3 regions of the Succinispira mobilis DSM 6222 genome follow, and region 2 is predicted to be linked to each of the others. Evidence: riboswitches for the same ligand, from Rfam matches in the RefSeq annotation. Region 2 holds a riboswitch; each other region holds the start of a gene.
What was found. A riboswitch is a leader RNA that binds a small molecule or an ion and turns the genes downstream of it on or off. The one in region 2 is predicted to bind cobalamin.
Positions count from the first base shown of each region.

Region 1 (10,931 bases), 270 kb from region 2:
CTCATTATAAATTTTTAGGTTAACCCAGTTATCATTCTAGAGTATATACCGCATATAGAGTCAAGCCTTTATTTTAATCTAAATAATCAACTTGCAAAGCAATCTGAGCTACATATTCTTGCGGATTAGCTGTCGACCAATGATTTCTCAGTTGGCTAATATAGCCTTCTCCCACAATTTGCAATTTATTAAGTTCGATAAATTCTTTAAGCTTTTTTATTGCTTTACCATAATTTGCATGACAGCAATCCGGTGTAAATATCGTAGCATATAAACCCGCAGGCTTAATTGTAATGTTTTGGTACTCCGTGGGCTCACTAATTCGCGTAAAAATTTTATTTATATTTGTGTAACTATTATTAAGCAATTGTTCTTTTTCTAGAATATAACCCATTAAATATTCATTTAAAATTCTACTAGTTGCAAAGGGAAGATTGTGTTTAGCTACTAAACCTATTTTTTCTTTTAAAGACACAGTGTTTTTACGAAAATCGTCCACAATCAAATACTCTTTCGGCACATTTTCTAAAGTTATTTTATCTATTCTAATTTGTTTTACTTGTTCAAGACGACTTATTTTAGTCTGCAGATTTTTTTTATTTTTAAGTAAAATCTGAACTTCTTCTTCAAATTCACTTAATTTTTTTTTAAAAATTGCTTGTAGAGCATCAAGATCGCGATTTTTAACATAATCAGATATTTCTTGAAGTGGTAACCCCAATTTACGCAAAGTTATGATAACTTCAAAAATATAATATTTATGTAAAGAATAGTAACGATAGCCATTTTCTTCTACTAAATCAGGTTCGAAAATTTTATTGCGCTCATAATAAAATAAAGTTTGTTTAGACACGCCAAAAAGATTCGCGAATTCGCCTATGGTAAAATACATTTCTGTTTTCTTATTCACAAAAAAACTCCTTTACTCTACTATTAGTATATAGTTTATACTCACCTTGTCTGTTGCAAATTACAAACAAAGCTATTTAACAGTTTAATATAATTGATACGGTATCGCAAGATTTAATAGATAAGCTAGTGAAATTCTAGCACGGTCCCGCCACTGTAATGATAAGCCAAGCAATTTGCGCTTAATCTAAGTCAGAATAACTACCTATCAAATTCCTAGCAAATAACCTACGAGAGATGGGTGCTGGTAAAAGTACTGCATATTTTTTGCATTGCTGTTTATTATATAGCCTTTCTTTTAGTTAAGAAAGGCTTTTTTATTTTGCCAGAAATTAAAATTTTTAGGAGAGGTGCTAATTTTTAATGAAAAAAACATCTGTAAGCAAACATTTATCGGTCCTTATTTTATCAAGTCTTATTTTCTCAACCCCCTGTGCCCTAGCTAACAACACGTCCTCAGAACTACCTGAATTTGCTCTAGAGCAAATAGTTGTTACGGCCAATAAGCTGCCCACTGAAGTTTTTAAAACTCAAGCCAACATCAGTGTAATCAGCCGCGAAGATTTAGAAAAAAATCATTATACCGATTTAGGTGATGCTCTAAAAACAGTCCCTGGCGTAAACTTGCAAAATTATAGTGCTAGCGGTGATAATTACACCTCTAACCGACTCTACATTAATGGTTCTGATAAAATTGTGGTTTTGGTTGATGGCATGCGCGTTAATGTCAATGGTTCTGTTTCAAGCGTTTTTTCTCCTTCAGAACTCTCCAATATGGATACTATTGAGCGCATTGAGGTGCTCAAGGGTTCAGCATCTACGCTATATGGAGCCGATGCTGTCGGCGGGGTAATTAATATTATCACCCGCAAAGCTAGTAAAGATTCGAGCACTACTTCTTTATCAACAATTTTAGGTAGTGCCAACAAACGCACTTATAAAATTATGAATCAAGGTAACGCTAATGACTATTTTTGGACAGTTGCAGCTCAAAAAAATGAGTTAGGCGACTATAAAGATGGCCGTGGTAATAAAATTATCCAAGATGTAGATACAGATACTTACGATCTGAAGCTGGGCAAAAAATTTAAAGATGATTCTACTTTAACTTTTAATTACCAAAAATACAAGTCCGATTACATTCGCCCTTCAACCGGTGGGCTAAAAGCCACTACAAAAAATTTCGGCAAAAAAGATAATAATAAACTAAGTATGAGTTATCAAAATAAATTTAGCAAAAATCTTTCAAATCAAGTCTCTTTGTACCGCAATGTAAATTTCTTAAATGACAATTATTTAAATCCGGGTTCAGTCTGGTTAATGGATTTAGAAACACGCGGTTTTAGTGAACAACTTACCCATACTAGTAAAGATCATACTGTAGTTGCTGGCTTTGATTATTATCAAGATCGTGTAAATAGGTATTCTTCGACCTCTTATGGTACCACTGATGCCTACCAAGGAATTAAACTAACTAATCGGGCTTTCTATCTCCAAGACGAATGGCGCTTTGCTCAAAATTGGACATTAACTCCAGGTATTCGCTATCATAATCATTCCGAATACGGCAGTAATACCGCCAAAAGTTTGACTCTAGGCTATTTGCAAAATGAAAAAACTAATTATTATCTAAGCTTTAAAGAATTTTTTGTCGCGCCTAATCAATTTCAAATATATTCAAAATATGGCGGCAAAGGGCTAACCCCTGAAAAAGGTGATAATATTGAGTTTGGCGTAAAACATAAATTTAGCGATACTACTACCGTAAACTTTAATGCCTATGAACGCAAAGCTGATAATATGTTAGCCTTTAATAATACAACTGTAAAATATTACAATACTGGGGAAGAAAAATCTCGTGGTTGGAGTGTTGACCTCAGTCAGGAATTAAGCAAACATCTAGATTTAATGGTTGGCTATACACATACAACTACAGGGACTGAAACCGCCAAAACTTATGCCAACCGCGATGGCTATATTCCAACTGGAGCCTGGAATATCAGTTTAGACTATAACCAAGATAAATTTAATGCAGTTTTAAGTGCCAAGGGAATTTTAAATCGTCCTGGGCGTAAAGTTAACGCCACTAAAACTGCTAGTAATTTGCAAAGTTTTTGGTTATATGATCTAGCATTTAACTATAAAGCTAATAAAAATATCAATACTTTTATAAAAATTAATAATCTTTTCGATAAATTTTATACCGACCAAATGTATGACATGAATCCAGATGGCAGTTGGTACTCTGCGCAAGGACGCAATATCCAAGTAGGCGTTGAGTATAAATTCTAACTTAGGAACAATGTTGATAACGAATTGCCTTGAAAATTATTTTCAAGGCAATTTTTAGTTAACTTAGAAAAAATCGACGAAATTTTTCCACTATTATGATATAATACTTTTAATACAGAGATATTTTCAGATATTTGTAGTTGGGAGTGTGCCATTATGGATTTATATACAAAATTATTAACTAAACAAGCTAAATTATCAGTTATCGGTCTAGGATATGTAGGAATGCCTTTAGCTGTAGCATTCGACAAGAAAGATATTGCAGTAATTGGTTTTGATTTAAATTCCGAAAAAATTGATTTATACCGACAAGGACTTGATCCAACTTTTGAAGTTGGTTCTGAAGCCTTAAAACATAGCAAGATATTCTTTACAGATGCTGCAATTAGTTTGCGTGAGGCTAATTTCCATATTATTGCTGTTCCTACACCAATTAACATTGACAAAACACCTGACCTTTGTCCAGTAGAAAATGCCAGTGTTATTCTCGGCAGGAATCTATCTAAAGGCTCTGTAGTTGTGTACGAATCCACTGTTTATCCAGGAGTTACCGAAGATATATGTATTCCTATCCTTGAACGTGAATCTGGTCTAAAATGCGGGCAAGATTTTCTAGTTGGCTATTCTCCGGAACGAATTAATCCTGGTGATAAAGTAAATAGACTAGAAAACATAGTTAAAATTGTTGCTGGTCTAGATAGCTCCACCCTCGATATCGTAGCTAAAGTCTATGAACTAATTATTGAAGTTGGAGTATATCGTGCGGAAAGTGTTAAAGTTGCAGAAGCTGCTAAAGTAGTTGAAAACAGTCAGCGAGATATTAATATTGCCTTTATGAATGAATTAGCAATGGTTTTTGATAAAATGAAAATTGACACAAATGAAGTTATAAAAGCTATGAATACCAAATGGAATGCTTTGAAATTCTATCCTGGCCTAGTTGGTGGTCATTGTATCGGAATTGACCCTTATTATTTTATCTATCAAGCAGCAAAACTAGGCTATCATTCCCAAATAATTCTAGCTGGCAGAAAAATAAATGACGGGATGGGGCAATTCATTGCTGATGCTGTAATTAAAGAACTAGTCCTTGCCAATAAGAAAGTTATTCAAAGTAAAGTATATATTTTGGGAATAACCTTTAAAGAAAATTGTCCCGATATTCGTAATTCAAAAGTAACTGACGTAATCACCCGCTTACAAGAATATGGTATCAACCCAATTATTATTGACCCTTGGGCTGATGTTGATGAAACAGCTTCTGAATATGGTCTAAAACTTGATACCCTTGAAGATATTCATGACGCCGATTGTCTGATTTTTGCAGTTGCCCATCAAGAATTCAAAAATTTATCGTTAGATAAGATTGCTTCATATTTTAATTCTCAATTACCGCAAGAAGAAAAAATTATTATCGATGTAAAGAGTATATTAGATAAGTACGCGATATCCCAAAAAGGCTATCGTTATTGGAACCTTTAATTTCTATTGGAGGTCAAGATAATGCATTTATTTAAGACAAGTATTATTCGAAAAATATTTTTCGTTGCTGGCATAAATTATATTAATTTTCATAATTTATGCCAGTTTTTTCAACCTTAAAAATAAACAGTATTTTGAACAAACTAATAAAGACTCCCTTTTAAAGGATGCCAAACAAATCGCTACAGAAGTTCAATTATTCATGAACACTTACCAAATCATTGTAGAGCAAATGCAGAAAAGCCCTGATTTTGCGACAATTGCGTCTCGATTAAATGATAGAACTGCCAAATTCACCGACCCACTTTATCCTAAAATCAACAATCGCCTCCAACAAATAAGACAAAACGACAATAATATTGCTTTAGTTTATATTGGTGTCCTAAAAAGCAATGATTTAATTACTAATATCTACGAATATGCTCCCCCTGCTGATTATGTCCTTAGCGAAAGAAATTGGTATAAACAGAGTAAAAACCTCAATCGTGCTACAATTACCAGTCCTTATATCGACATTGTAACCAAAAAAGTAGTACTTACAATTTCTATTCCATTACTTAAAGATGGTATCCAAGTTGGTGTTGCAGGCTTAGACTTAATGCTCGATGATATTTATAAGATAATGTCAAATTATAAAATTGGCGATAAGGGTTACGCTGTTTTACTTAGAAAGGACGGTTCAATTATCTATCATCCCCAATATGATTTTTCTCAAAATTGGAATGAGGTAAACATTTCTGATTTACTGGAAAAAAATTCTTCCACTATTCTTTCAGGAAAAAGCGGCTTAATTGAGTATACTTATCAAGGTGAGGATAAGTATCTAGCTTATCTTCCTATCGAAAATTCAGATTTAATTGTAGCCGCCATTATTCCCGAATCCCAAGTCTATGCGCCTTTAAAAAGTTTCCTTTTTACAAATATCCTGGTTTTATTTTTAGTATTAATCCTTATTTCTATCCTCCTAGTTTACTTAGAAAAAACCATTGCTAAACCTATTGTTATTATTTCTAATGCCTTAGAAAATTTTACCAAAAATGATTTATCGATAACTTTGCCAAATGAATTGCTCTTGCGTCAAGATGAGATAGGAAATCTTGCTCGCAGTTTAAAGTTCATGTCGCAGAAAATTTCTAATCATGTTTTAGAAATTGATGAGCGCAACTTAGCTTTATCAGAAGAAATAAGTATTAGAACGATGATCCAAATACGCTTGGAAATGATTTTGAAATTACTTTCAGGAACTCGTGAAGCAATATTTATTTTAGATGAAAGCTATACTTGTTTATACAAGAACAATGCTTTTGAAGAATTAAATATTACTCCCAAAGATGACTTCGATAAAGTCAACATTATTGATAAAATTTTATCTAGCAAAGCTCACTTACTGCAAGAACTTTTAAAAACCGGACAAATTGTAAAAGAAGTTTCTTTTCAAAATAATAATGGGATAATTATTTGTTTATTTGATAGATTGTAAAATAAAATAATTGGTTTAGAAGCGCTAATTCGTTGGCAACCTAGTAATTCTAATGTTGTAATTCCACCAAATCTTTTTATCCCACTAATTGAAAAATCAAACTTAATTATACCTATCGGCGAATGGGTATTAATTACTGCTTGCAAATTTGCAATGTTTCTTTTAGAGCAAGGTTTTGAAACTCCTGTCGCAGTAAATATCTCTCGTTTGCAATTTAAAAATCCCTATATTATTACCCTCATTAACTCAGTGCTAGAGGAAACTAAATTACCCGCAAACCTTCTAGAACTAGAAATCACTGAAGGAATTTTAATGGATAATCACCAAGAATGTGAGTTAATTCTTGACGAACTTAAAGGAATGGGTGTAAAAATTGCTATTGATGACTTTGGTACGGGTTACTCTTCTCTTTCTTATCTGAAGCGCTTTGCTGTTGATAAAATTAAGATAGATCGTTCCTTTATAAAAGACATTCCTGAAAAAGACAGTGGTGTAATAGCTAAAGTAATTATCGACTTAGCTAATAACCTTAGAATTAAGGTAATTGCCGAAGGCATTGAAACTGACGCACAACTAGACTTCTTAAAAGTAAATAATTGTTTTGAAGCTCAAGGGTTTATGTTCTCTAAACCCCTAAAATCTGATAGCTTATTAGATTTTCTCAAAAAATATCAATAACAGCTTTTACGCAAGATGCCCGCCATAGATCTAAACAGATTTATGGCGAGCATCTTAATTATTTTTACTAAAATGTATCAACTGAAAAACAACACCGTATTAAGCAAAAATAATGGGATTAGCACTACTCCTGACCAAAGCATGTATCCAAAAAAGCTGGGCATTTTTATTCCATTTTCTTCAGCAATCGATTTAGTCATGAAATTAGGCGCATTGCCAATATAAGTATTGGCGCCCATAAAAACAGCCCCACAAGAAATTGCTAAAAGAACGTGTTCATTTATTATACCTAAGTCTGTTATGATACCTATAGTCTCCCCCATTTGTCCGGCAATGCTTACAAAAACAAGGTATGTAGGAGCATTGTCAAGGAAACTCGATAAAATTCCCGTAATCCAGAAAAACTGTGCAGGCGAACTTACACCGAGTTCTCCACCTCGCTCCTGGAGAATTTTTAAAGCTGGAACTATTGTGGCAAATATCCCTGCAAACAATAAGGCTACCTCTTGAACTGGATGCCAATTAAATTTATTCGCGGCTCTTATTTCTTTACTAGTAAATTTTAAAGACAATACAGCCATAAAAATAATAACAACATCACGCAACAAATTTAAATAACCAAGTTTAAATTCATGCCCTTGATAGTTCATTAAACTTATTCCCTTAGCACTATTTGCCGCTACATCAAAAAATAACGGATTATGAGCTAATGCTCCACTAAGAATGACCGCTAATAAAATACCACCCAAAAACACTAAATTATGAAGGCCGTGAATCTTTATTTTTTCGCCCACGCTCTCACTTGGACTTTCTAAGCTAAAAAATCCTTTGAAGAAATTTAAACTCGACATTTTTTTTCTTTTATAGTATAACTCTTTGTTTTCTCTGCGATAAAAAAAACTGTCTAACATAAAATAAGTTATTAATAAAAGAGTAACATTAAAAATCCAAGGTTTAAACAAATTTAAAGTCCAAAAAAAAGGTACGCCATGGAGAAATCCTAAAAACAAGGGTGGATCTCCTACTGGTGTCAACGAACCGCCAATATTACTAACTAAAAAAAGCAGAAAAATTATCGTGTGAACTTTCATTTTTCTATTAATATTTGCACTTATCAAAGGACGAATTACAAGCATTGTAGCTCCTGTTGTACCGACAATGCTTGATAAACAAGTCCCTAAAAAAATTATCAAAGAATTCGATAAAGGAGTATTTGGCAATGTTCCTGCAACATTTATCCCTCCAGCTACAACAAAAAGTCCCGCAACTAAAATAATAAACGGAATGTAGTCAACTATCATAATATGCAGAAATTCATACCAAGCTTGTTCTAACCCAAACAGCAGGCCTGAAGGAATTACAAACAGCAACGTCCAAAATAAACTAATCTTCCCCATATTGTCTTCCCACCAATGCATATTTACAATTGGACAAATTGCTATTGATAGCAAAATACCGACAAAAGGAATTATACTCCACAAAGGGAAGGAAACACTTTGAATATCACCAGCTGCGAACGAGATACTAGGTATAAAAAAAATAATACTTAATATGCCTAATACCTTTAAAATCCTGTCTTTAACAACTTTTTTAGAAAATTTCTCCATTTTTCATCCTCCACTTATTTAATTTTTTAGTTTATACTGAATTCGAAATTTATATATTCTACCTTACGTCCTATTTTTTCAGGAAAATATCTTATTTGCATATCAGTATTTTTATTTATATCCCTTTCCAGCATATCTAAAACATTAACTCTAAAATCAAAATATTTTTTATAGCTACAACCTAATAATTCTATAAGCTCTATTAAAGTAAAACGTATTTTATTCGCCCGATTTATTTCATAATAATATTTTAAAAAGATATAAATCCCACCCGAATATTGGCTTTTCATTTTCATTAATTCTTTACTATTAAGATATATCAAAATACTTTTCAATTGAAGTAAAAATGGTTTTAAATAGCAATTCAATTCGATAATAATATGTTTTTCTTGATAAACTATTGACTGCACCCAGTGTGTTTGTCTTGTTTCATTATTTTTATCTTTAAGACTTAAAACTCTACTCAATAAACGTCTACAGGCATCCTTTATTTTTTGTTGACCTTTAATTTCTTCCAGTCCACAAATTTGCAATAAATTATGATTTTCAAATTTTACAAATTTCTCATCATTGCTTTCCATTTTTAAAATTATTTGTTCAATAATTTTTTGTTCAAGCAAATCTAATTTATATTTAGCTTCTATTAATTTTAAAGATTGAGCAAAATAAGCTTTATTAAAAAAATCCAGAAATAAATTACTTTTAACAGCCAAAAAATCACGTCCTCATAATATACTAATTAAAATATAACACGAAAACTAGTTTTTTGTAAATCCTAGTTTTTTATTTTTTTTTTTTATTTTATCATTATAGTTATCTTAAACACAAATAACAGAACCATTATATTAAATAGCAGTTCTGTTATTTGTATTTATAATATTTATTCAATTAAGCACCTATTGTTTATTCCAAAAATTCCGTCTCCTCTAACTCTTCCAGTAATTGATTTGTTTCTATAACATTTAAATTTTTGTTCAATGCATGTAAAATAACACAATCCCACTGACTACGAATATATAACTCGCCTACATTAGCTAATTTTAGCAAATATTGTGTTTTAGCTATATCTAATTCTAAAGCAATAGCTAATGCTAGAACTTTCTTTCTAGATGGATTTCTGTCCCCTGAAAAAATATGATACGCATAACTTTGTTCTAAACCCGACTTTCTGATAACATGTGCTTTAGTTAGATTTTTTTCCTTTAAAATTCTATCTAAGTATTCCGAGAAATTTTCTTTTTTAAACTCTTTGTTATTTTTAGCAATAAAATGTTTTATGCAGGAAGTGTTTTTCAACTCTTGAATTAATTTATACCTATCTTTATTTTTCATATTGTTACTCCCATTTAATATTCAAATAAACTTTTCAAATAATTCATTCTGTTAAAATTCCAAAACTTCTTAGCTTTCTCCTATTAGAACAACCTTTTTTCCTTCTTATCCTTTAGAATGTACTTGTATCTCACTAAACCTCAAGGATGTGATAAAAATAGAGACTATCTTATGTATAATTTACTTATTTTTACTATGCTGCTGTTGTGTTTTATATCGAGAATTAAATCTAGAAACTTCGGAATTTAGTTCAGAAAAAATTATTCTTGCTTTATTATTAATATTTATTACCATCCCATTATTAAGCATTTTTTTTATCGAAAAATCATTTAACTATTAATACTTATATTGTATAAATAATTTTATTGGTTATGTTGTCCTATAAGAGCAATAATTAAATATTTTTACAAATAAAGATATAAAAAAACTGCCATATTCTTTTACAAAAAGTCCATATTTTTTTATTATAACAATTGTAATGTACAATATTTGTCTACTACAAAAACAAAAACTAAAAAGGTAATAAGCTTTTAATCCTATTACCTTCTTAGTTTTTTATTCATATTCCTGCTATTTTTTTCTAGAATTACCTTTTGGTTTTAGCCATTACATATTTTTATAGGTACAACTTAATATAATTTCTCGTTCTGCATTATCAATTTCTAAGGTTTCTACGCTTGCCGGACCTTCTTCAGTCAAAGTATCTACTAATAAATCTTCTAAGCCACCGTCCACATACCAGTTATATAACTTTTCTGCCATAATCTCCGAATCTTGCCCAACAAAGGTAAACGTAACTTTTTTCATAGTTAATATTCTCCTTTACATTGTATTAAGCTGGTTTTTAAAGTAATTATATCATAATGGTTTATATTCGATGAAATTTTTATTTTAAAATCAACTTCATTTGTTTTTATTAGTATAAATCAATTTAACAATTTCTAACATCATTGCACAAGATTTTTCAAAAGAATCTATTGGCAAAAACTCACTATTAGAATGAAAATTATGAGCACCGGTGAAAAAATTAGGTGTAGGTATCCCTTGAGTTGAAATGTATGAACCATCTGTTCCACCGCGCATTGCAATTGTTTTTGGTTCAATTTGCAAATTTTTCATCGCTTGGTAAATATAATCAACACAATTTTTAT
Region 1 is NZ_KB913028.1:1,138,430-1,149,360, reverse strand. It holds gene SUCMO_RS0105500 (MerR family transcriptional regulator) at 74-910, opposite strand; cobalamin riboswitch at 993-1,132, shown strand; gene SUCMO_RS0105490 (TonB-dependent receptor plug domain-containing protein) at 1,273-3,201, shown strand; gene SUCMO_RS0105485 (nucleotide sugar dehydrogenase) at 3,358-4,683, shown strand; gene SUCMO_RS0105480 (cache domain-containing protein) at 4,760-6,163, shown strand; gene SUCMO_RS10415 (EAL domain-containing protein) at 6,170-6,841, shown strand; gene SUCMO_RS0105470 (sodium:proton antiporter) at 6,919-8,448, opposite strand; gene SUCMO_RS0105465 (replication initiation protein) at 8,475-9,161, opposite strand; gene SUCMO_RS0105460 (helix-turn-helix domain-containing protein) at 9,352-9,780, opposite strand; gene SUCMO_RS0105455 (hypothetical protein) at 10,387-10,587, opposite strand; gene pepT (peptidase T) at 10,684-10,931, opposite strand, start outside.
Region 1: it holds a riboswitch for cobalamin, as region 2 does, so the genes downstream of both, SUCMO_RS0105490 (TonB-dependent receptor plug domain-containing protein) here and cobT (nicotinate-nucleotide--dimethylbenzimidazole phosphoribosyltransferase) in region 2, are expected to answer to the same signal.

Region 2 (10,931 bases):
AATTTTTTTAACAGTAAAAACTATTTTTATGTTACACTAACAAAAAACATACTTTTTAAGGAGGATAACATGTCTACTAGTATCCATTTAGAACGGCTCTGTAATTTAAATAAGCAGCCCCAAAGAAAATCTGGATATGTACTTTATTGGATGCAAAGTGCACAAAGAATTAATTATAATCATGCCTTGATTTATGCTATAGAGATTGCAAATAAATATAACGCTGATTTAGTCGTTTATTTTACAATTACTGATAATTTTCCTGAGGCAAATGCCCGCCACTACTATTTCATGTTAGAAGGTTTACAAGAACTAGTACCTATGTTTGAAAATTTAAACATTCGTTTCGTCATCGAAAAAATCGACCCAATAGTTGGTGTTACTAAAATTTCACAAAATGCTAGTTTAGTTATTACTGATTGTGGTTATTTGAAAATTGAACGTTTTTGGCGCAAACAACTTGCAGAAAAGCTTCCTTGTTTATTTACGCAAGTAGAAACAAACGTTATCATTCCAGTCCAAGAAGTTTCCACTAAAGAAGAATACAGTGCTGCAACTATTCGACGTAAAATCCATAAACATTTAGGGAAATTTCTTGTCCCTGCATTCCTGCCTAAATATTTAGGTAAATACGTAGATTTGTCCAATAAATTTCAACCTTTACAATTAAAGCAAATAAACACTGTTATTAAGTCCTTAAACATTGACCACACTGTACCTAAATCTAAATATTTTTACGGTGGATTCTCCAAAGCTAATATTTTATTAAATTTTTTTATTGAAAATAAATTAGCAAATTATTCTGTTCTACGTAATGAACCCAGCCAAAATTGTACTTCAAACTTGAGTCCCTACTTACATTTTGGGCAAATATCTCCCCTAGAAATTAGCCTTAAAGTTAATGAGGCAATGGAAATAAATCCACAATTAAGTGAATCTAGTGCTGTCTTTTTAGAGGAAATGATTGTTCGTAGAGAATTGGCTATAAACTTCACATATTATAATTCTGAATACGATAATTATACTGGATTACCTAGTTGGGCGAAGCAAAGCCTTAATGATCATCAAACTGATACTAGAGAATACATTTATACTCTTGAACAACTAGAAAAAAGTCAAACACATGATGAGTACTGGAATGCTGCTCAAAAGCAACTTTTAACAACTGGAAAAATGCAAGGCTATATGCGTATGTATTGGGGCAAGAAAATTTTAGAATGGTCGCCAACACCCCAACTAGCATACAAAAACACGCTATATCTTAACAATAAATATAGCCTAGATGGTCGCGATGCTAATGCTTTTGCTGGCGTTGCCTGGTGTTTTGGGAAACATGATCGCCCCTGGGGAAAAAGAAAAATATTTGGTAATATCCGTTATATGAATAAACAAGGACTGGAAAGAAAATTCAAAATGCAAGCTTATCTCGAAGCTGTTGCAAATTTACGCCAATAATTTAAAAATTTCCTATAATTAATTATAGTAGTAAACAACAGTTCTTTGACAAATATTAATTTATTCACGTTATTTTTGTAGAATAAGTCTAAAAAAGCTAAAACCATAAAGCGTAGAATTGCTTTATGGTTTTAGCTTTTTTAAACTTATTCTATTTTGTTTCTTCCCAGATAACTCTTGGTGTTTTTGCAAAACCATTAAATACCGTTGATGAAGCTGATGTATAAGCTCCACAATCAGGTACTATTAGTAATTCGTCTAACTCTAAAGGTATTGTTAAGTAATCTCTATACAATACATCCAAAGAATCACAACTCGGACCAGCAAATGTTGCTCTTATTTTTTCGCCCTCACGAAAACTTTGTATTTGAAATGTCCAGTGATCAAATAAAACACCAGAGAATGTTCCATATAAGCCATCATCCAGAAAATACCATACTTGGTTTTCTCTTTCGTTAATTCCAATTACTCTGGTCAATAAATTAACAGCTGTTCCACAAATAAATCTTCCTGGCTCTGACCATATTTCAATTTCGGCAAAGTTTTTCAGCAAATAGGTGTTTATTTCTGTTAGCATCTCCGTTAAATCAAGTTCTAACAAGTGTGGTTCAGGGATAGGGAATCCACCGCCTATATCTAATATGCGTAAATCAAACCCCTCTAACTTGGCTTTATAGAATAGTTCTTTCATTATGTTCAATGCTTTAATATAAGGCACCGCCGACGTTGTCTGACTACCCACGTGAAAACACAAACCGGCAACATCTAAACCAGCTTCTTTAGCCGCTTTCAACATTGGCAAAACATCTTCTTGGCTAGCACCAAATTTTTTATTTAAATCAACATGTGCACCCGAATTATCAATTCGTACTCTCAACAAAACACTCGCACCAGGTGAAGCTTTTGCCATCTTACCAATCTCACTATAGCTGTCGAAAGTAAATTTCCGAACGCCAACTTCATTGCACACTTGAAAACCTTGTTTGTTCTTTATTGGGTTAGCATATATCATCCGCTCACCACTAATTCCTAATTCCACTAGCTCAGCTATTTCACCAGCTGAAGCAACATCAAAACAAGATCCCAATTCTGCCATCTTTTTCACTATTTCCCTATCTGGATTAGCCTTCATAGCATAGTAAATTTGGACATTTGGTAACCATTTTTTTAAAAAACAATAATTCTTCTCTACCTGCTCTAATGATAGTACTAGCAATGGTGTTTGGTACCGTTCTGCTAGTTGCTCAGCCTGTTCTTGCGTGAGCCGAAAAAAACTTTGTCTTTTCATATCCACTCTCCCTTTTTTGTCTTATTTAAAAATTTAGCGACTAGACGATTGTACCATAAATAGTAAAAAGTGCAATACGTCCCCAGATAAAAAAAATAAAAAAAGCGGAAATATTTAGCTAAATAGCAGAAAACATTTCCGTTTTTGGATTTTATTCTGATATGAAATTGCTTCCATTGAGTAATTTGCATTTTTTCTTCAATTTGCTTGCTTTTTCTGCTAGTTTATATATACAATCAAAGTTTTTGATTGCTAAACATACTACCGATAAAGAAAGCAACGGAAAACATTCTTCGATACCTCTTCTATTTTTACAAATTAAATAACCCTGTTCCCAATCATCATTATTATAATAATCCTTCAATTCCCTTTCAAAATTATATATTATCTTATCAACAAGATTTTTTATAGGGTTTCTATTAGTAATCACAACAAAATCATCCCCGCCTATATGTCCTACAAAATCATTTAAGGAAAATATGTCTTTTAATATTTTAGTTAAGAGTTTTATTATTTTATCACCATTTTCAAAACCATATACATCGTTATAAGCTTTAAAATTATCTATATCAAAATATAAAATATTTAAGTCCTCGGGATTTTTAATGCTCTGCTCTAACTGTAATTCAATCAATCTATTACCAGGTAATTCTGATAAAGGATTTAAGTTTTTGGCATTAATAACCTCTATCTCAATTGCCTTTTCTAATAAATCTTTCACAGTTACAACCCCATAATACCTAGCATCTTTCGTGACAACAATTAGATCATACAATTGTTCAGCCGATCTAGCCATAGCTTTTTTGGAAACAATATCAATTGTCATCTTATAATCTACACTCAAAAAATTAGCATTAGCTATTTCTCTTACTGGCTTTTTTCCATAGAGCGAATAGCCATATTGTCCACTTAAAAATTTATACATTTCATTTTTAGTTACTATCCCTAGAAGTTGCTCTTCTTCAACTACACAATATCCTGGTGCAGCTGTATCTTTTTTAAAAATAGCATCAACTTGTTCAACTTTTAAGTTTGCATTTACAGTTGGTAACTTTTTGCAAATTTTATAAATATATAACTCATATATCGTGCTGCCAATAAATCTGTTTTTATTTTTATTCGCTTGAAGAATTATTTCTTGAACCTGTTCAGAAATATTTTGAATTTTACTACTTGGTTTTTGAATAAAATAACCTTGTCCATAATGAACTCCCATTTCAATCAATTTTAATAATTCTGCTTCAGTCTCAATTCCTTCAGCTATCAAGTAAGTATTAGTTAACTGGCCAAATTCACACATACTCTTAACCATCGCCTGCTTAACAAAATCTTTGTCGATATTTCTAATTAAATTCATATCTAATTTTATAAAGTGTGGATATACGCCTGATATTAAATTTAAACCAGAAAATCCAGCACCTACATCATCTATGGCAATTTGATAGTTTTGGCTTTTATAGTTTTGTACAGTATTTATAAAATCTGGAACGTTACTAATTGCCTGTCTTTCAGTTATTTCAAAAATTATTTTATCAGGATTAATTTTAAATTTATTTAGATACTCTCTAGTAAACCCCTGCCGAAACTTTATATCATGCATAATGTGTGGGCTAACATTTAGAAATATTTTTTTATCTTCCTCAAGACATTTTGCTTTTTCTAAAGCTTTCCAGCGGCAAAGATACTCTAACTCCCAAATTCTACCGTATTTTTCTGAAAGGTTAAATAATATTTCCGGGTTTTCCATACTACTATTTTCTGGGCCACGACTCAAAGCCTCATAACCATACACTTCCGAACTTCTTAAAGAAATTATGGGTTGAAATACAGTTGTAATTTCAGCCTTATCAATAACTGAAGCAAACAAAATTTCTTCTAGATTAGCGCTCTGCATATTATTCAATAAATCTTCTCTTCTCAAAAAAATTCACCACCTATTTAAATTATACGCCAAAAAGAATTTTTTTAGTTTTATTTGTGTTAATTTTTGATTAATTTATATTAAACTAACAAAGAAGCTGAACTAAGTTTATCTTCTTAGTCAGCTTCTTTGCTAATTTAAATACTTGTTTTGAAAAAGTTTTTGAACTAAATCTCCTGCCACTGGTTTGCTAAATAGATAACCTTGTAAGTAATCACTCCCAGCTCGCTTAAGTTTACCTACTTCTTCAAAATCTTCCACTCCCTCAATAACTACTTTCAAATTTAACCCATGTGCTAGGGCTATTAAACTATCCATCACCTTAGTGTTGTCTAGATTTATAAACTTATCTTTCAGACTCTTATCTAATTTTATTTTATTTACAGGCATAAACGTAAGATAATTAAGTGAAGAAAAACCAGTTCCGAAATCATCTAAAGCAATACTCATACCTAATGCTTGAATTTTCTCCATAGTTGCTATAGTTTCTTCTCGGTTTTCTAGTAAAACATTCTCCGTAATTTCTATCTCCAATAAACTAGATTTTATATTGTTTTTTTCTAGTTCTTCTTGAATATAAGTCACTAATAGTGGATCTTCAAACTGTCTTGGTGATAAATTTATTGCTACCGGCTTTGGTTCATGGCCTAATGATTGCCAAATATTAAGTTGCCCCAAAACTTCCTGTATTACCCACCTACCAATAGGCACTATTAACCCAGTCTCTTCTGCTACTGGGATAAATTCTCCTGGATAAATATTAGTAGCTCGCATACGTAACAAAGCCTCGAAATAAGCAATTTCTCCTGTATCTGTTTTTATTACCGGCTGATATAAAACTTGAAAATCTTTTTGTTCCAAAGCAATCCTTAAGAATTTTTCAATTTTAATTTTTTCGCTGAAAATAGCATTCATACTTTCATTGAAAAACCCATATCTGTTTTTCCCAGCACGTTTAGCACTGTACATAGCAATATCTGCTTTTATAAGTAACTCATCAACACTATTGCCATCATATGGATAAAAAGCAATTCCCATGCTAATTGTAAGATGATTATTTATCCCCTCAACCATATTGTCATGTTTTACAGTTTCATTAATTTTAACAATAAGCTTCTCTACTTCTTTTAAATCTGTCTGCTCGTTTAATCTAATTAAAAATTCATCACCACCAAACCTATAAACTGCAGATTTTTCGCCTACAACTCTCGATAAAATATCTGCAACATTTTTTAAAACTTTATCTCCGTAAATATGTCCCAGCGTATCATTAATATTCTTAAAATTATCGATATCCAATAATAAAACTGCACCTTTTTTGCCTTTTTCTAAGTCTATAGCAAGTTTTTCAACAAATTTACGTTTATTATAAAGTTCGGTTAGTTGATCATGATCTGCCAAAAAGCGAATATATTCTTCTTGGCGTTTATAATCACTAATCTCAACTAATACACCCGTTAAAACTAAACGACACTCTAAAGCATCATTGAAACTTTTTCCGCGCATTAAATACCAATACTGTCTATTTAATTTATCTATAATACGAAATTGAACTTGCACTGCACTTTGAGTCTTATATTGATAGTTAGCTAAACTTTCTCTTACTAATTCTCTGTCCGCCTCATAAACTACCTCAGATATAAAGTTTATTAAAGCTATTTTATCTTCTTCCATCCCTGTTTTCTGCCTAAAATTTTCAGAAAAAATTATCGTTTTTTCTAAAATATTTAGCTCCCAAACTACACTATCTGTTACTTCTACAGCAAGTGTGTACTTTTCTTTTAAAGCTTTCATCTTTTCTGCGTAGTCTTGTATTTCCTCATATTGAGCTTGCAATTCTTCTTCACTAGCTGAAAGTTGCCCAACAACTGCCTCTAGCTCTTCATTTGCTGCATATAATTCATCCTGATTATCAAGCATTTTAGCAAAGTATTCTTGACTTTTATCTAGGTTTTTATTTATTGCCTGACGCAAAAGTAAAAACGGATCATTTTCAATTTTAGGCAGACGATAATCAATATCATCTTCTATAGATATAGCTTTAATGTCTGACTCCAGATCAACAATCGGTTTTATAATCTGTTTTTTTAAAGCCTTTCGCAAAGAAAAACTTAACAACCCTAAAATAAAAGTACCCCACAACAAAATTTTTAAATTATTTTTTTCTACTTCTGTTTTAACATTTTCCATCGAATAGCCTAGCTGCAAGGCACCCACAATTTGACCTTCAACTATCACAGGAAATAAAATATCATAAATTTCGGTTGCCGTTGTCGTATCAACAGTTTCTTGCGCTTGATAATCACCTATTTCTATGACCTTTTGTAAGTAACTATATCTTGGTAATTGTTTTCCTTGTAGTTCTTCATTACTATGCGCAACTATTCTATAGTTTAAATCTACAAAACCCACATATACTATATTTTTTTCTAAAGCTAAACTCTGCACTAGTTTTTGATAATTAAACTTTTCATTCATTTTACTTATTCTTGCTGCTGATATTCCAACTTGGACAAAGCTACCATCTTCAGCTCTAACCGCACCATATTTTAGTAACTTGCCATATTTAGAATCAGGTCTAATTTTTTCCATTAACTCTTTTTGACCTTGTACTATAGCTATTAGTGGATGATTTATTGTAGTTTGCCAACCAATATACCCAGGTATAGTAGCATATACAACCTCGCCTTTACTATTTAGCCAATATAATTCATCAACATCCAAATTCTTAGCCAATTGTAATAATCTTGTATTATTCAAATTTTCCGCGTCTTTTATTACGATATTAGCTGCAATTCTTATTTTTTCATTCAATTGTTCTTCTAAAACATCAATAGCAGCTTTGCGGTCAGTTATTCGACTGGAGAATTGTTGCGACAGGAATACTCCATTGGTTTGCATTTCACTAATGATACTATCTTTGATATTGTTAGCAGAAATGTATGAAATTAAGGCAATCGCTAAAAATACTGCGATCAAAGGAATTAGCGATATTCTTTCTACCAAAGATATATTTTTAATCTTTTCAAAATAGTAGTTCATTTTTGTTAATTTCATATCTTTATATTCCTTTTCCAAAATTAAGTTTACATTAATATTCATTATATCTTACTATCTTTTAAAAGGTAAAGCCCTAACTTATCAAACAAAATAAATCCTTGTTAGCTAAATATTTTTTAGCTAACAAGGATTCGTCTTAATTTTAACTTGTTTTTTACATATCTTTTATATTTTTATTCTGCTTTATCGCCCCAGGTCCATCATTGGCCACAGCAACATCTGCTTCTCCAAAGGTTTTCATATCATTTAGCATATGTAAAGCTGCATCTACTAGCGATATTCCTAAAGCTGCTCCGAGCCCACAATCTCCTTGTAAGTCTAAATGCAAATACGCAGGAATGTCTAATAGTTCTAGGGCTTCACGTTGCTTTGGAGATATGGAATAATGTGAGGCAAGCAAATAATCTTTAACTTTGGGATTTATTTTTGTAGCAATCAAAGCTGCTAAGCTCGTACTCAATCCATCCAAAACAACTAAGCAACGTTTTTGTGCTGCTGCTATAATCAAGCTACTTAAAAATACAATCCCCTTATCTATTTTGTTGAAAGGCATTTGTTCTATTTCATTTTGGCAATAATAGTCAAATATCAACTGACAATCTTTTTCAGCATCAATTCCATTTTGTCCTAAGCCAATTATTTGCTTTTCTTCACGGATATAATCGCTACATATTTTCAAACTTTCTTTGAAATATGTTCCTGTTGATAGTTCTCTCAATCTTGGTATTGATATACTGACTATTGGAGCCTGAACACGTTTTGCAAATATTGCTAAAGGTAAATCTACCTCTTGCTCCTCTTTCTTAAGCACCAAAATCTTTCTTGGAATAATTTTAGGGCTAGGATTTTCAGTAATGCCAGCTAATTTTTTAGCAATTATTTCAAAATAATGCAGACTATTTAAGGGCTTTGTTAAATTGTCGATTCTAACTTGACATTTTTTCATAGCAACAAAATCTAAGGCAGGTATTTGCATCTCAATCACTTTAAATATTCCTCCTTACTATTTTCTAAAACTTCTGTTATTCCTGTTAACATTTCCATTACAATCGATGCGCCAATAGCTTCACCTAATCTTACTTTCATATCTAAACATGGCTGCAAGCCAAGTGTATTCAACGCTATAATATGTGCTGGCTCACCTGACAAATGTGAGGCAAACATATAGTCTTTAGCATTTTTATGCATAGCTTGAGCAATTAAGGCTGAAGCAGTTGTATTTAACCCATCAATAATAACTGGACAGCTATTTGCCGCAGCCGCTAGTATCACACCTACAAGCGCCCCGATCTCAAAACCACCTACTTTAGCTAAAACATCAATACCATCTTTAATATCTGGCCTATTTATTTCCAGTCCTTTACGCACAACATCTAATTTTACTTGCATTCTACTGTCAGAAATGCCTGTCCCTCGACCTGTAATTTCTTCGGGTGACATACCTGTAAAAGCTCCCACAATTGCAGCACTTGAGGTTGTATTGCCTATACCCATCTCCCCTAAACTAAAGCAGTTATACCCATCTTTTACTTTAGAATTTACAATCTCAATCCCTACTTCAATCGCTTTTATTGCTTCTAATTTACTCATCGCTGGTCCTTCAGTAAAATCCTGCGTTCCATAAGCAATTTTACGTTGCCACAGCCCAGGTACATTCTCCATATCTCCTGCAATTCCAACATCTGCGACTACCATATCCGCTTGACAATAGTTTGCAAAAGCATTAGCACTTCCACCTTTAGCTATCAAATAATTAGCCGTCATATGCATTGTCGTTTCAATTGGATAAGCGCTAATTCCTTGCTTAGCTACCCCATGATCTGCCGAAGTTATAACCATACAATGTTTTATTGTTGTACAAAACTTATTTCCTTTGATAGCAATATATTTTCGTGCCATCTGAGCAAGTCTACCAAATTTTTTTTGCTCTAGTATAACACTACTAATATTTTCACAATTTGAAGATGGCACACTTTTAATGTTTTTTAGAGTTTTCGTCAATAAATTCATCTTTACCTCACTGTTTATCATATTCTTTATTAAAAAACAAAGAGACTTTTGAAAGTTTCCCTTCAAAAGTCTCTTTTCCACAAAAACTTTTAACAACTCAAGGCAGGTCTCCTGGCTCCCGATTCATCAATTTTACACCTTCCCCCTTAAGAGTGGCATTCGTAAAATCTCCTCGATACAGTGGTGGGCCCGCGTTTACACATTTTTCAATGCTCCTACTTCCCTATTCTTCACATTATGTGACACCTTGGTTGAAATATTCAATTGGAAATTATTATAGCATAACTCTTTGCTATGGTCAACTCTTGCTATTTTGATAATCTTGCAAAAATTTTTCTATTCCTTTATCGGTTAATTCATGCTTAATCATATCTCTGACTAGGCTAGGAGGAATTGTAGCAATATCAACTCCAGTTTGAGCCAATAAATTTATATGTTGCAAGTTTCTTACACTAGCAGCGATAACTTTTGTTTTAATTTTGTATAGTTTAAAGGTTTGTATTATTTCTTTTACTGCCTGAACCCCATCTTCACCAATATCATCTAATCGCCCCACAAAAGGACTCACATAAGTTGCGCCAGCTTTTGCAGCAAGCAATGCTTGAGCTAAATTAAAAATTAATGTTACATTTGTTTTTATACCTTTGCAAGCTAATACATTGACCGCTTTTAGTCCTTCTGCCGTAGCTGGAATTTTTATAATAATATTGGATGCTAACTTATTCAATTGTTCAGCTTCTTTAATCATCCCCAAATAATCAGTTGCTATTACTTCTGCACTTATTGGTCCAGAAACTAATCCCGCAATCTTTTTTATTACTTCAGATAACTGTTCGCCACTCTTTGCCACTAAGCTAGGATTAGTGGTAACTCCACCAACAACTCCCCAAGCTACAAACTCTTCTATTTCTTTTATTATTGCCGTATCTAAAAAAATTTCCATTCCACCGCCTCCTAATAATCAAACCTATTTTTTTAAATTATTCTACATATTTTTACAAAATCCTCTTTTAAGTTCTCTATCGTAAAATTATTGATTTTACACAATTATTTTGCTATAGTTATTTTATAGAGTATTGTAGTTATTTAATCCTAAGAATTTCTTGTTTTTCATGGCTTTTTACTCCTCAGGACAGTACAGAATAATATTTGGAGGTATTTATAAGATGGGTGTAATAAAAATTATGATGGTTGATG
Region 2 is NZ_KB913028.1:1,406,774-1,417,704, forward strand. It holds gene SUCMO_RS0106655 (deoxyribodipyrimidine photo-lyase) at 70-1,455, shown strand; gene SUCMO_RS0106660 (type III PLP-dependent enzyme) at 1,607-2,743, opposite strand; gene SUCMO_RS0106665 (GGDEF domain-containing protein) at 2,895-4,664, opposite strand; gene SUCMO_RS10990 (EAL domain-containing protein) at 4,797-7,721, opposite strand; gene SUCMO_RS10995 (nicotinate-nucleotide--dimethylbenzimidazole phosphoribosyltransferase) at 7,879-8,700, opposite strand; gene cobT (nicotinate-nucleotide--dimethylbenzimidazole phosphoribosyltransferase) at 8,706-9,734, opposite strand; cobalamin riboswitch at 9,819-9,999, opposite strand; gene fsa (fructose-6-phosphate aldolase) at 10,033-10,677, opposite strand; gene SUCMO_RS0106690 (response regulator) at 10,901-10,931, shown strand, end outside.

Region 3 (10,931 bases), 280 kb from region 2:
AATTTTAACTGCTCATCCTGATATTGCCGTAATACTTTTAGATGTTGTCATGGAAGAAGATAATGCTGGCCTAAAGTTAGCCGAATATATTCGTTATAATTTAGAGAATCGTATAGTGCGAATTATCTTACGAACTGGCCAGCCTGGACAAGCCCCTGAAGAAAAAGTCATCTTAGAATACGATATAAATGACTATAAAGAAAAAACGGAACTGACCGCCAGAAAACTGTATAGCTCCATGATTACTGCTTTGCGCTCCTATCAAGATTTAGAGCGGATTAATTATAGTAAGCTAGGTTTGGAAAAAATCTTAGATGCGACAGCAACAATTTTCGCCATCCAATCTATTAAAAAATTCGCCACAGGTGTTCTTGAACAATTAGCAGCCCTCTTAAATATTAATGGTACTGCACTTTGTGTTCATCCCCAAGGTCTAATTGCCACTCGTGAAAGAACTACCGATTTTTTAGTTCTTGCCGGCACTGGTCAATTTAATAAAGTAATCGGTCTACCAATTTCCTCTGTTTTACCAGCCAAAATTAATAGTGAAATTGAAGCGATATTTGCAAGCAACAATTGTAATTTTCACAAAGGAACTAGCTATGTTTTATTTAGGAGTAAGCAAGGTTCAGATGGAATTCTTTATCTGGAAAGCAGTAAAAACCTTGATGAATTTGATCAAAATTTAATCGATATTTTTTGTGTAAATATCTGCATAGCTTTTGACAACTTGGAATTAAGTAGGGAAATTGAAGAGACACAACGAGATTGTATTTACACTCTAGGTGAAGCTGCTGAAGCTCGTTCTCAAGAAACTGGCAATCACGTAAAACGCGTTGCTGAATGTTGCTGGCTGTTGGCATTAAAGTATGGTCTGAGTTCCGAAGAGGCTGCTCTCTTGCGCATGGCTTCGCCAATGCATGATATTGGTAAATTAGCTATTCCCGACAGCATCCTAAACAAACCGGGGAAACTGACTGCTGAAGAATTTTCTATAATGCAAAACCACTGTGAAATCGGTTATTATATTATGAAAAAATCCCCACGCGCTATTTTGCAAACTGCTGCGATGATTGCCTATCAACATCACGAAAAATTCGATGGCACTGGTTACCCTCAAAAGCTTAATGGTTCTGAAACACATATTTTTAGCCGCATTACTGCTTTAATAGATGTTTTTGATGCTCTACATAGCGATAGAGTATATAAGAAGGCCTGGCCACTATCAGAAATTATTGAACTACTTCAACAAGAAAAAGGAAAACATTTCGACCCTCAATTAGTTGATTTGTTTCTAGCAAATTTAGATGAATTTCTAGACATATATCGTAAATTACCAGATTAAAAACACAGGTATTCCAAAAATAAATTGCTAAAATTATAGAGCATATTAATTCATGCTTCATGTTCTGCATTTATTTTAGTTGGATACCTGTGTTTTTTCTTTTTTAATTATTCCTATCAACGATAGTCTACAGCTGTAGTCAAGGTCTCTAGTAAAGATTTACCAGTGCGCATTAAAATATCTAAATCGGTAACAACAACTTTCATAATTGGAAGCCTTACTATTTCACCTTGAGCATTATATCTGCCTTGACTACCAAGTGCATGAATAACATATTGTTTTTCACCTTTCTCTCCCAAATACAACATTGTATGTCCATCCTTAAACAGTACTGTTGCTGGGGGTAAGCCTTTTATCAAAGCAACTTTATCGGCGTTAGACTTATTATTCAAACAAACAATACTAGCACTAGCAGTTTCTTGTTGGTCAGCATTACGTGGTAATTGTAAGCCAACCGTACGATATATATTTTCAATAAAGCTAGAACAATCTACACTATCATGTAAACCACCCCAACCATAAGGTTCTCCCTGAAATTTAAAAGCTTGCCTTATGATATTGGCTCTATTATAAGCAATATAACCTTCATTTACACCCTGAAGGCGTATTTTTTTACGCTGTTCTTGCAAAAAACCCTGATTATCTCGTTTTGGTAAAATAATTTCATACTCAGAACCTTTGGGTTTTTTAGTCAAAATTATTTTACTCCCCATCTGCCAAAGTAATTCTTCTTTTAAATTCATCATCTTCAAAAGTGGCTCTGTAACAATTAAAAATTTATCTGGGTTCGCATACTTTAACCAATCATTTTTATCTTTAGCTATTGCCAAATCTCTACTGTTTACCCATCCACGATAATTTTTAGTTTGCACGAAATAAAAATTTAAATCTTTACTTTGCCATAGTACTATTACAGCTTCACTTGGATCTATTGCTGTTTCTTGAAATAAGTCAAATTCCAAATCGTTTTTACTTTCATATACAGCTTCATCGCTCGGGAAAGTTCTTATATTACTGCGTCTAATAGTTACTGCATATTTAATCATTACTGTCGCTGGCAAATTTTCGATGTTTCTTTGCAATTCTAAATTTGCTTTCCAACCTGCATTTATCAATTCTCCTCGCCGATAAAGTTCTTCTCTAGGCATTTCCGCCGCACTCAAATAGCGAACTACCTCTTCTCTGTTTAAGTATTTAGGATATTCTATTAAATTTGGCATATCGCCAACTTGTAGCTGTTGAATTAAATAATTATAGCTTTTTATCTCCTCCTTCTCTAAAACAATTTCATTCAAACTTTCCTGTTCTAACCAAACTTTTAAATCTATTTTTTCCGCGACAACAAGACTATTGTTAGAAATAATTATCCCCATGAAAACTAGACTAATAACCACTATTTTTAACATATTATCTTCCTCCTATCAACGAAATATTATATATTTCTATTTGCAAATTATCAAGCTAACAATACTATTAAATTTATAATTATTAATACCATAATATTTTCCACTTAAACTAAAAATAAGCTATTTCCCAGAAAATATTCTTGTATTCTTGTATACTTTTCTATCTCTCTTGCCAAATTTAATATTTTGTTGTAAATTATATATTGTCATCTCAGTACTTCGTTTTTTCATACCAGATATACTCCTCTAAAAATTGCAATACTTAAATTCAAAACTATAAAGATTATTATATCTAATTTTTTTAAAAATTAGATATAATAATCAATTATGCAAAATATTTCAGTGTTGCTAATTGATTTTAAATTTAAAAGTTAAAGAGGAGTGTATTTTTTATGACCATGTTTTTAGGCTTTCTAGTTCTAATTGCTTGCTTAATCGTAGGCGTGCGTTTCGGTGGCTTAGGACTAGCAGTTGTATCTGGTATTGGCTTAACTATCTTCACATTTGTGTTAGGCTTAGTTCCAGGTAAACCACCTATCGATGTAATGTTAACAATTATGGCGGTTGTTACATGTTCTGGTTTTTTACAAGCCTCTAAAGGCTTGGATGTAATGCTTAAATTCGCAGAGAAATTTTTGCGGAGTAACCCCAAGTATGTAACAATACTTGCCCCAATGACAACTTGGTTCTTAACTGTTCTTTGTGGAACAGGACATATTGTTTATACGTTATTTCCAATAATTTATGATATTGCGATTAAACAAAATATTCGCCCTGAACGTCCTATGGCTGCTGCTTCTATTGCCTCACAAATGGGGGTTTGTGCCTCTCCTGCTTCTGTTGCAGTTGTATCTGTAGTTGCTATGTTAGCTAAATCGCCAATTCATTTCGGGGTTATCGAAATTCTTTCTGTTTCTATTCCAGCTAGTTTTTGTGGCGTTTTAGTTGCCAGTCTCTGGAGTATTCGTCGTGGCAAAGACTTAGATAATGATCCTGTTTTCCAAGCTAAAATTGCTGATCCTGAGCAAAAAGCTTATATATATGGAACTTCCGAAAATAGCACTATTGCAACTTTAGCCGATCAAAAACTGCCTTCTTCCGCTTATTTGGCTACGGGAATTTTTTTAGCCGGCATTGCGGCTATTGCTTTATTCGGTAGTTTCCCTGAACTCCTACCGCATTTTCCTAATGCAAAAGGCGCTTTAAAACCACTGTCTATGACCCTTACCATCCAAATAGCAATGCTTTTTATTGCAGCACTAATCATGATTGCTTGCAAAGTTAAAGTTGCTGATGTAACCAACGGTTCAGTGTTTAAAGCTGGAACTATTGCTGTTGTTTCTGTCTATGGTGTTGCTTGGATGGCAGACACTTATTTTGGGGCGTATTTACCCTTACTCAAAAAATCTTTAGGCCAAATTGTTATAGCTTATCCTTGGCTGTATGCTGTAGTTTTATTACTTGTTTCCAAATTAGTAAATTCACAAGCTGCAGCTTTAGCAATTATTGTGCCCATGGCTCTTAGTGTTGGCGTAAGTCCTTTAGTTATTGTTTCCTTTATAACGGCTTGTTATGGTTATTTTATTCTTCCTACCTATCCATCAGACTTAGCCTGCATAGGCTTTGACCGCTCTGGTACCACTGGAATTGGTAAGTTTGTAATTAATCATAGCTTTATCATCCCTGGATTAATCGGAATTTTCACTGGTTGCAGTGTAGGTTATATTTTAGTAAAAATTTTATATTAATGAAATTCCAAAATTTTAAGAGGTAAGATAGAATTCTATCTTACCTCTTTTTATACTACTTCTCTACCACAAGTAATTCTTTAGAATAATCTTTTAGGAGTTCTAACTTTTCCAGCTTATTTTCCCGAGGTAATTGCATCGTAAATTTGTCTATTTTACAAACTTCAACTTGTGCTTTACCCAAACTAGCCGCTAATAAATGCCCCCCTTTAGTTTTGTCTTGCGACAGAAAATGCAAATGATAACCTGGAACATTCACTCCTGCAACATATGCTGGACAATAAAATCCTAAAATTGTGCCCTTTATATTTTTATATTCAAAAACAGGTTGGTTTTTAGTTATTTCAACCAAGGGTTTATATGGTTTTTCTTGACTAGGCACACTTCTTGTTTTTATTTCTTTAAAATCCCCAGATACTTTAATAGCATAAAAATAATTTTTATCACTTACTACTTCATTTAATTTAGTTTGCAACTGTTCATAATTTTCCACATTAAAAATAACCCGACTAATCTCAGGGGTAAAATAAGTTACTGCGGCAAAGGGAGTTTTTACTTTATTAGCTACAAGTTCTACTTTTCCACTTGCTTTTACTTTATAAACCTGTCCATCTAAAAAAATCATTTCTCCATCTAATTTATCGAAAGTTCCTATGCCAAAATCTCCATATTTACTTAATGTCTGCATATCTATTTCCCCGTCATAATGACCACTCAACAAGGCATTTATAGTCGAGACTTGGTACAAACTTTTTAGCTCTTTGGCCTCCGCCCAACTAAAATTTAAAAATACTAAACACATAACTATTATTAATTTAAAACATTTTTTTTGCAATACATTCACTTCCTTGTTATCATTTTTAGATATTTTCAATTTGCCAATCAATAGGCTCTAAACCATGCTTAGTTAAGAACTCGTTAGCCTTGCTAAAATGTTTACACCCAAAAAAACCTCGAAATGCTGATAGTGGACTTGGATGAGGCGCTTGCAAAATCAAATGTTTAGGATTATTTAACAATGAAATTTTTTGTTGGGCTGGTCTCCCCCATAAGAAAACAACTACAGGACGTTCTATTTTATTTACAGCCTTAATTACCGCATCAGTAAATAATTCCCACCCCAATCCTTGATGCGAGTTTGCTTGGTGCGCTCGTACTGTTAACACTGTATTTAACAATAAAACTCCTTGTTTTGCCCATTTTTCAAGATAACCATTATTGGGAACATAACAGCCTAAATCTGTTTGTAATTCTTTGTAAATATTCATCAAAGAAGGCGGAATTGTTTCTTTAGGTGCTACGGAAAAACTAAGCCCATGGGCTTGACCTGGATTATGATAAGGATCTTGCCCCACTAACAGAACTTTTACTTTCTCTAAAGGCGTAAAGTGAAAGGCGTTGAATATATCTTCAGCTATTGGATAAATAACTTTACTATTGTATTCTTTTATTAAAACCTGTCTTAAATTCAAATAATATTGCTTTTCAAATTCTTCGCCAATTACAGTTAACCAATCATTATTTATTTTCGCCATTCATACTGCTCCTTCCTAACCTACTATGCTAAATTTTACTATTGAAAATCATATTTTACAATAGCTTACTTTATCAAAGGTGTTCAAAAGTAAATTGGCAGTCACCCTAATTTTATGTTACAATAATTTTGTTTTGTTTTTTATAGGTAAACATTTTAATGAAAGGACTAATATATGAACCAAGGAAATTTCAGTGGCTTGATGCCTATTATCGTCTTTCTTTTGTTATTTATCGGTAGCGGGATTATTGCAAATAGTTTCTATGCACTACCGACAATTGTTGCTTTTTTAATTGCCTTAGTTATTGCATTTTTACAAAATCGCCGGCTTAACTTCAACCAAAAACTTGCAGTTGTTGCCAAAAGCATGGGCAATGAAAACATTATGATTATGTGTCTAATATTTATTTTAGCAGGAGCATTTTCTGGGGCTGTGCAAGCTGCTGGTGGTGTAGAAAGCACTGTAAACTTAGGATTATCAATTTTACCAGCCAAAATAGCCGTAGCGGGCTTGTTTGTTATTGCCTGTTTTATTTCTTTGGCAATGGGCACTTCTGTAGGAACCATAGTAGCTTTAACCCCTATTGCCGTAGGCATCAGCGAAAAAACCGGCTTTCTCGGTGCAATGTGCATTGGCGCAGTAGTTTGCGGTGCAATGTTTGGAGATAATTTATCAATGATTTCTGATACCACAATCGCTGCCACTCGTACACAAGGCTGTGCCATGAAAGATAAATTCAAAGAAAATTTCTTTATTGTCCTGCCAGCTGCAATTATAACTATCGCTTTATTTCTTTTTTTAGCTTGGAATGCTAATTATCGCATTAGTGAAAACTTAAACTATGATTTACTGAAAATCTTGCCTTACTTAGTAGTTCTAGTTGGTGCACTATCCGGATTAAATGTTTTTTTAATTTTAATCGCAGGCACAATTTTATCTATTATAATAGGTGTGTTTACTAATTCGATTGCTGCAAGTAATATTTTTTCCGTTATCGCGAGCGGCAAAGACGGTACTGGTGGAATTATGAGTATGTATGATATAACCGTTATTTCAATTGTTGTCGCTGGAATCATTGGTTTAGTTAAAGAAAATGGTGGGATTGATTATTTACTTACGACCATAAAAAACCGTGTTCGCAGCAAAAAAGGTGCTGAACTAGGTATCGCTGCGCTTAGCTCCTTGGTAGATATTTCAACTGCCAATAACACTATTGCCATTGTTATGGCTGGTCCAATTGCAAAAGATATCGCTGATGAATATAAACTTTCTCCGAGCCGTACAGCGGCACTTTTAGATATTTTCACTTCTGTCTGGCAAGGGATTATTCCTTATGGAGCCCAACTATTGTATGCTAGTGCTGGCGCTACTGCTGTGGGCTTAACCCTTGCCCCCATTGAAATTCTGCCTTATTTATTCTATCCAATTTTAATGGGAATATTTGCTTTAATAAATATTATCAGCAAAAAAAACACCTAACAATTCATCATCACTGTCTCCATTTGACACTATATTTAAGCTAAATAAGTTACATCAGTAAAATAATTTTTATTATTTTGTTGCTTTTTTTACAAAAATATTTGTGTTTTTTACAAAAAGTAATTTCCAGCTTTACTATATATCTGGTATATGCTAAAATGTCCTTATCTTATTTAGTTTCTTAAAACATAATATTATAGTTAAAGGTGCCTAATTAGGCTTAAATCAAGGGAAGTTCGGTGTAAATCCGACACGGTCACGCCACTGTAAACACAATTTTGTGTAAGTCAGATCGCTGCCTTTAATTTTAGTGCTTTGCCTGCGAGTGACGGGAAAGCAGCTTGATTTATGATTGCTTTTACCTTGTAATTTAAAATCTCCTGCTGCTTACTATAGCAACAGGAGATTTTTATTTTTATATTTTCTAAGGAGGTTTATTTTGAAAAAAAAATTACTTTATAAAATTGGCCAAATATTATTGGTTTTGCTGGGAATTAGCTTTTTAACTTTTGCCTTAACTATGTTTTCACCTGGCGATCCTGTCAAACAAATGATCACCGGTGGCGAAGACTTATTCATCACTGAAGCAGAAGTGGAAGCTCTAAGACATGAACTCGGTTTAGACAAACCCTTTATTTTTCAGTATCTTGCCTGGTTAGAAAAAGCGGTGAGCGGCGATTTTGGTTATTCTTTTATGGCCAAATTACCAGTTACCACAATACTTTGGGAACGCTTACCAGCTACCTGCTTCTTGTCCTTAGCGTCTCTAGGCTTCATGCTAGTAGTCTCTGTCCCTCTAGGAGTTCTCGCGGCAGTAAAACGTAATGGCTTTTTTGATGCTGCAGTTCGTTTTCTAACTTTCTTCGGCATTTCTATTCCTGGATTTTGGTTAGGACTAATGTTACTTTGGTTATTTGGACTACATTTAGGGTGGCTACCTATTGTCGGCAGTCGCGTTGCCTTAGATACAATTATCTTACCGACCTTAACCTTAGGAATTGCGATGTCCTCTAAATATACCCGCCAAGTCAGAACGGCAATTTTAGAAGAACTTAATCAAGACTATGTTATCGGTGCCCGTGCCCGTGGTTTAAGCGAAAAACATATTTTATTTAAAGAAGTTCTGCCTAATGCCATGCTACCTTTAGTTACCCTTTTAGGTCTGTCTCTTGGCTCTTTATTAGGCGGAGCAGCCGTTATTGAAATAGTTTTTTCTTGGCCTGGCTTAGGTCGTTTAGCTGTGGAAGCAATAACCTACCGTGATTTTAATTTAGTTCAAGGTATCGTTCTCTGGATTGCTTTAATTTATATGTGTATTAATCTTCTAGTTGATTTTTCCTATAGTTATCTCGATCCTCGCTTAAAAAAAGGAGGTAACTAAAATGGATAAATTATTAATTGGTTTTAAAACTAATCGTCCTTTTGCAATTTATACAATTCTTACCGTTTTATTATTTACAACAGCCCTAGCAGCCCCCCTAATTGTTCCCTATAATCCAATTGATGCAACCTTGCAAAATGCATTTCAACCCCCTTCGGCAGAACATTTATTCGGAACGGACAAACTAGGACGTGATTGTTTTTCGCGTATTCTCTACGGAGCTAAATACTCCTTAACTGCTGTTTTAGCCTTAGTTACCAGTGTATTTATTATCGGCACTAGCTTAGGAGTTATTTCTGGCTATTTTGGTGGAAAAATTGATATTGTAATTATGCGAATTTCTGATATTATGATTTCTTTTCCAGGGATGATTTTAGCGATTGCTGTAGCTGGAATTATGGGCGGTAGTTTAACTAATGCAATTATCGCCTTAACTATCGTTAGCTGGACTAAATATGCTCGTTTAGCCCGTAGCTTAGTTTTAAAAATAAAAAAGCGCGACTTTATTGAGGCCGCTATTATTAATGGTGGCAAACCAACGCATATTCTTTGGACGCATATTGCCCCCAATATTCTTCCATTAATGATTATTACCGCTGCAACTGATATTGGCAGTATGATGCTGGAGTTAGCAGGTCTATCATTTTTGGGTTTTGGTGCCCAACCACCTACTCCCGAATGGGGCTTAATGCTTAATGAAGGCCGCCAACAACTGCAAACTGCGCCTTGGTTAATGCTCTATCCCGGTTTAGCAATTTTAGTTACTGTAGTAATTTTAAATCTTTGGGGCGATAGCCTCCGTGATGTCTTAGACCCCCGCCAAGAAGATTAAAATATTTATAAAAACAAAGGAAGTGTTTTTTGTGTGTAAAAATTTAAAAAAAGCTTTAGCAATCACCTGTATTGGTCTTATGTCTTTATCTGTTCTCGGTTGTGGTGGCGGCGATAAAAATAAAGCTGCCAACAAAGATACCTTGAAATTTGCTGTAACCAATTTTGCCGATAGTCTAGAACCTACAGATAACTATTTTGCCTGGGTAGTAGTTCGTTACGGTCTAGGTGAATGTTTAGTTAAATTTGATAAACAAATGAATAATACTCCTTGGCTGGCTGAAAGTTGGCAAATCAGCCCGGATAAATTAACTTGGACTTTTAAAATTAATGATAAATCTAAATTTTCTAATGGCAACAAATTAACTGCTGCAGCTGTAAAAAGTTCTCTTGAGCGGGTATTTGCTAAATCTAATCGCGCTAAAACTTTTTTCGAATATGCTGAAATAACTGCTGATGGGCAAACTTTAGTTATAAAAACTACCAAACCTTGCCCGGGATTACCTGGGATGCTTGCCGATCCATTATTTGTAATTATCGACACCAGCGTCAAAGATCGGGATTATGCTAAACAAGGTCCAATTTGTACTGGTCCTTATGTCGTTAAATCTTTTACTAAAGCTAAGTCCATAATGGAAGCTAATCCTAACTATTGGGATGGAACCGTGCCTTTTAAAACCATTGAAATTCCTTCTATTGATGATGCCAATACCAGAGCTATGGCCCTGCAATCTGGTGAAGTTGATATGGCTGTAAATATTGCCCCTGGGGATTTGTCTTTATTTAATAAAAAGGACAAATATAATATAACGGAAATTGCCTCTTTGCGTACAGCTTTAGCGCGCTTAAATGTTGCTACTGGACACCCTTTAAGTGACCAACGTGTGCGTGAGGCCTTAATTTCAAGTCTAGATAGAGAAACTTACAGTAAAGTGCTTTTGAAAAATACTTTCATTCCTGGGAAAGCGCCAATTCCACCTTCTCTTGATTATGGTTTTAATAAACTAGTTGATAAAAATGCATATAATGTAGAGCGCGCTAAAAAATTACTTGCAGAAGCGGGTTGGAAAGATAGTGATGGCGACGGCATTCTTGATAAAGATGGAAAACCTTTGACTCTAAACTTTGTATATTACAGTGGTCGAGCAGAATTGCCAATTTTTGCTGAAGCAACTCAAGCTGATGCTAAAAAGGTAGGCTTTGACA
Region 3 is NZ_KB913028.1:1,688,435-1,699,365, forward strand. It holds gene SUCMO_RS0107970 (DUF3369 domain-containing protein) at 1-1,345, shown strand, start outside; gene SUCMO_RS0107975 (SH3 domain-containing protein) at 1,462-2,751, opposite strand; gene SUCMO_RS0107985 (anaerobic C4-dicarboxylate transporter) at 3,144-4,499, shown strand; gene budA (acetolactate decarboxylase) at 4,555-5,301, opposite strand; gene SUCMO_RS0107995 (uracil-DNA glycosylase) at 5,360-6,034, opposite strand; gene SUCMO_RS0108000 (Na+/H+ antiporter NhaC family protein) at 6,209-7,513, shown strand; adenosylcobalamin (AdoCbl) riboswitch at 7,726-7,856, shown strand; gene nikB (nickel ABC transporter permease) at 7,950-8,894, shown strand; gene nikC (nickel transporter permease) at 8,896-9,726, shown strand; gene SUCMO_RS0108015 (ABC transporter substrate-binding protein) at 9,806-10,931, shown strand, end outside.
Region 3: it holds a riboswitch for cobalamin, as region 2 does, so the genes downstream of both, nikB (nickel ABC transporter permease) here and cobT (nicotinate-nucleotide--dimethylbenzimidazole phosphoribosyltransferase) in region 2, are expected to answer to the same signal.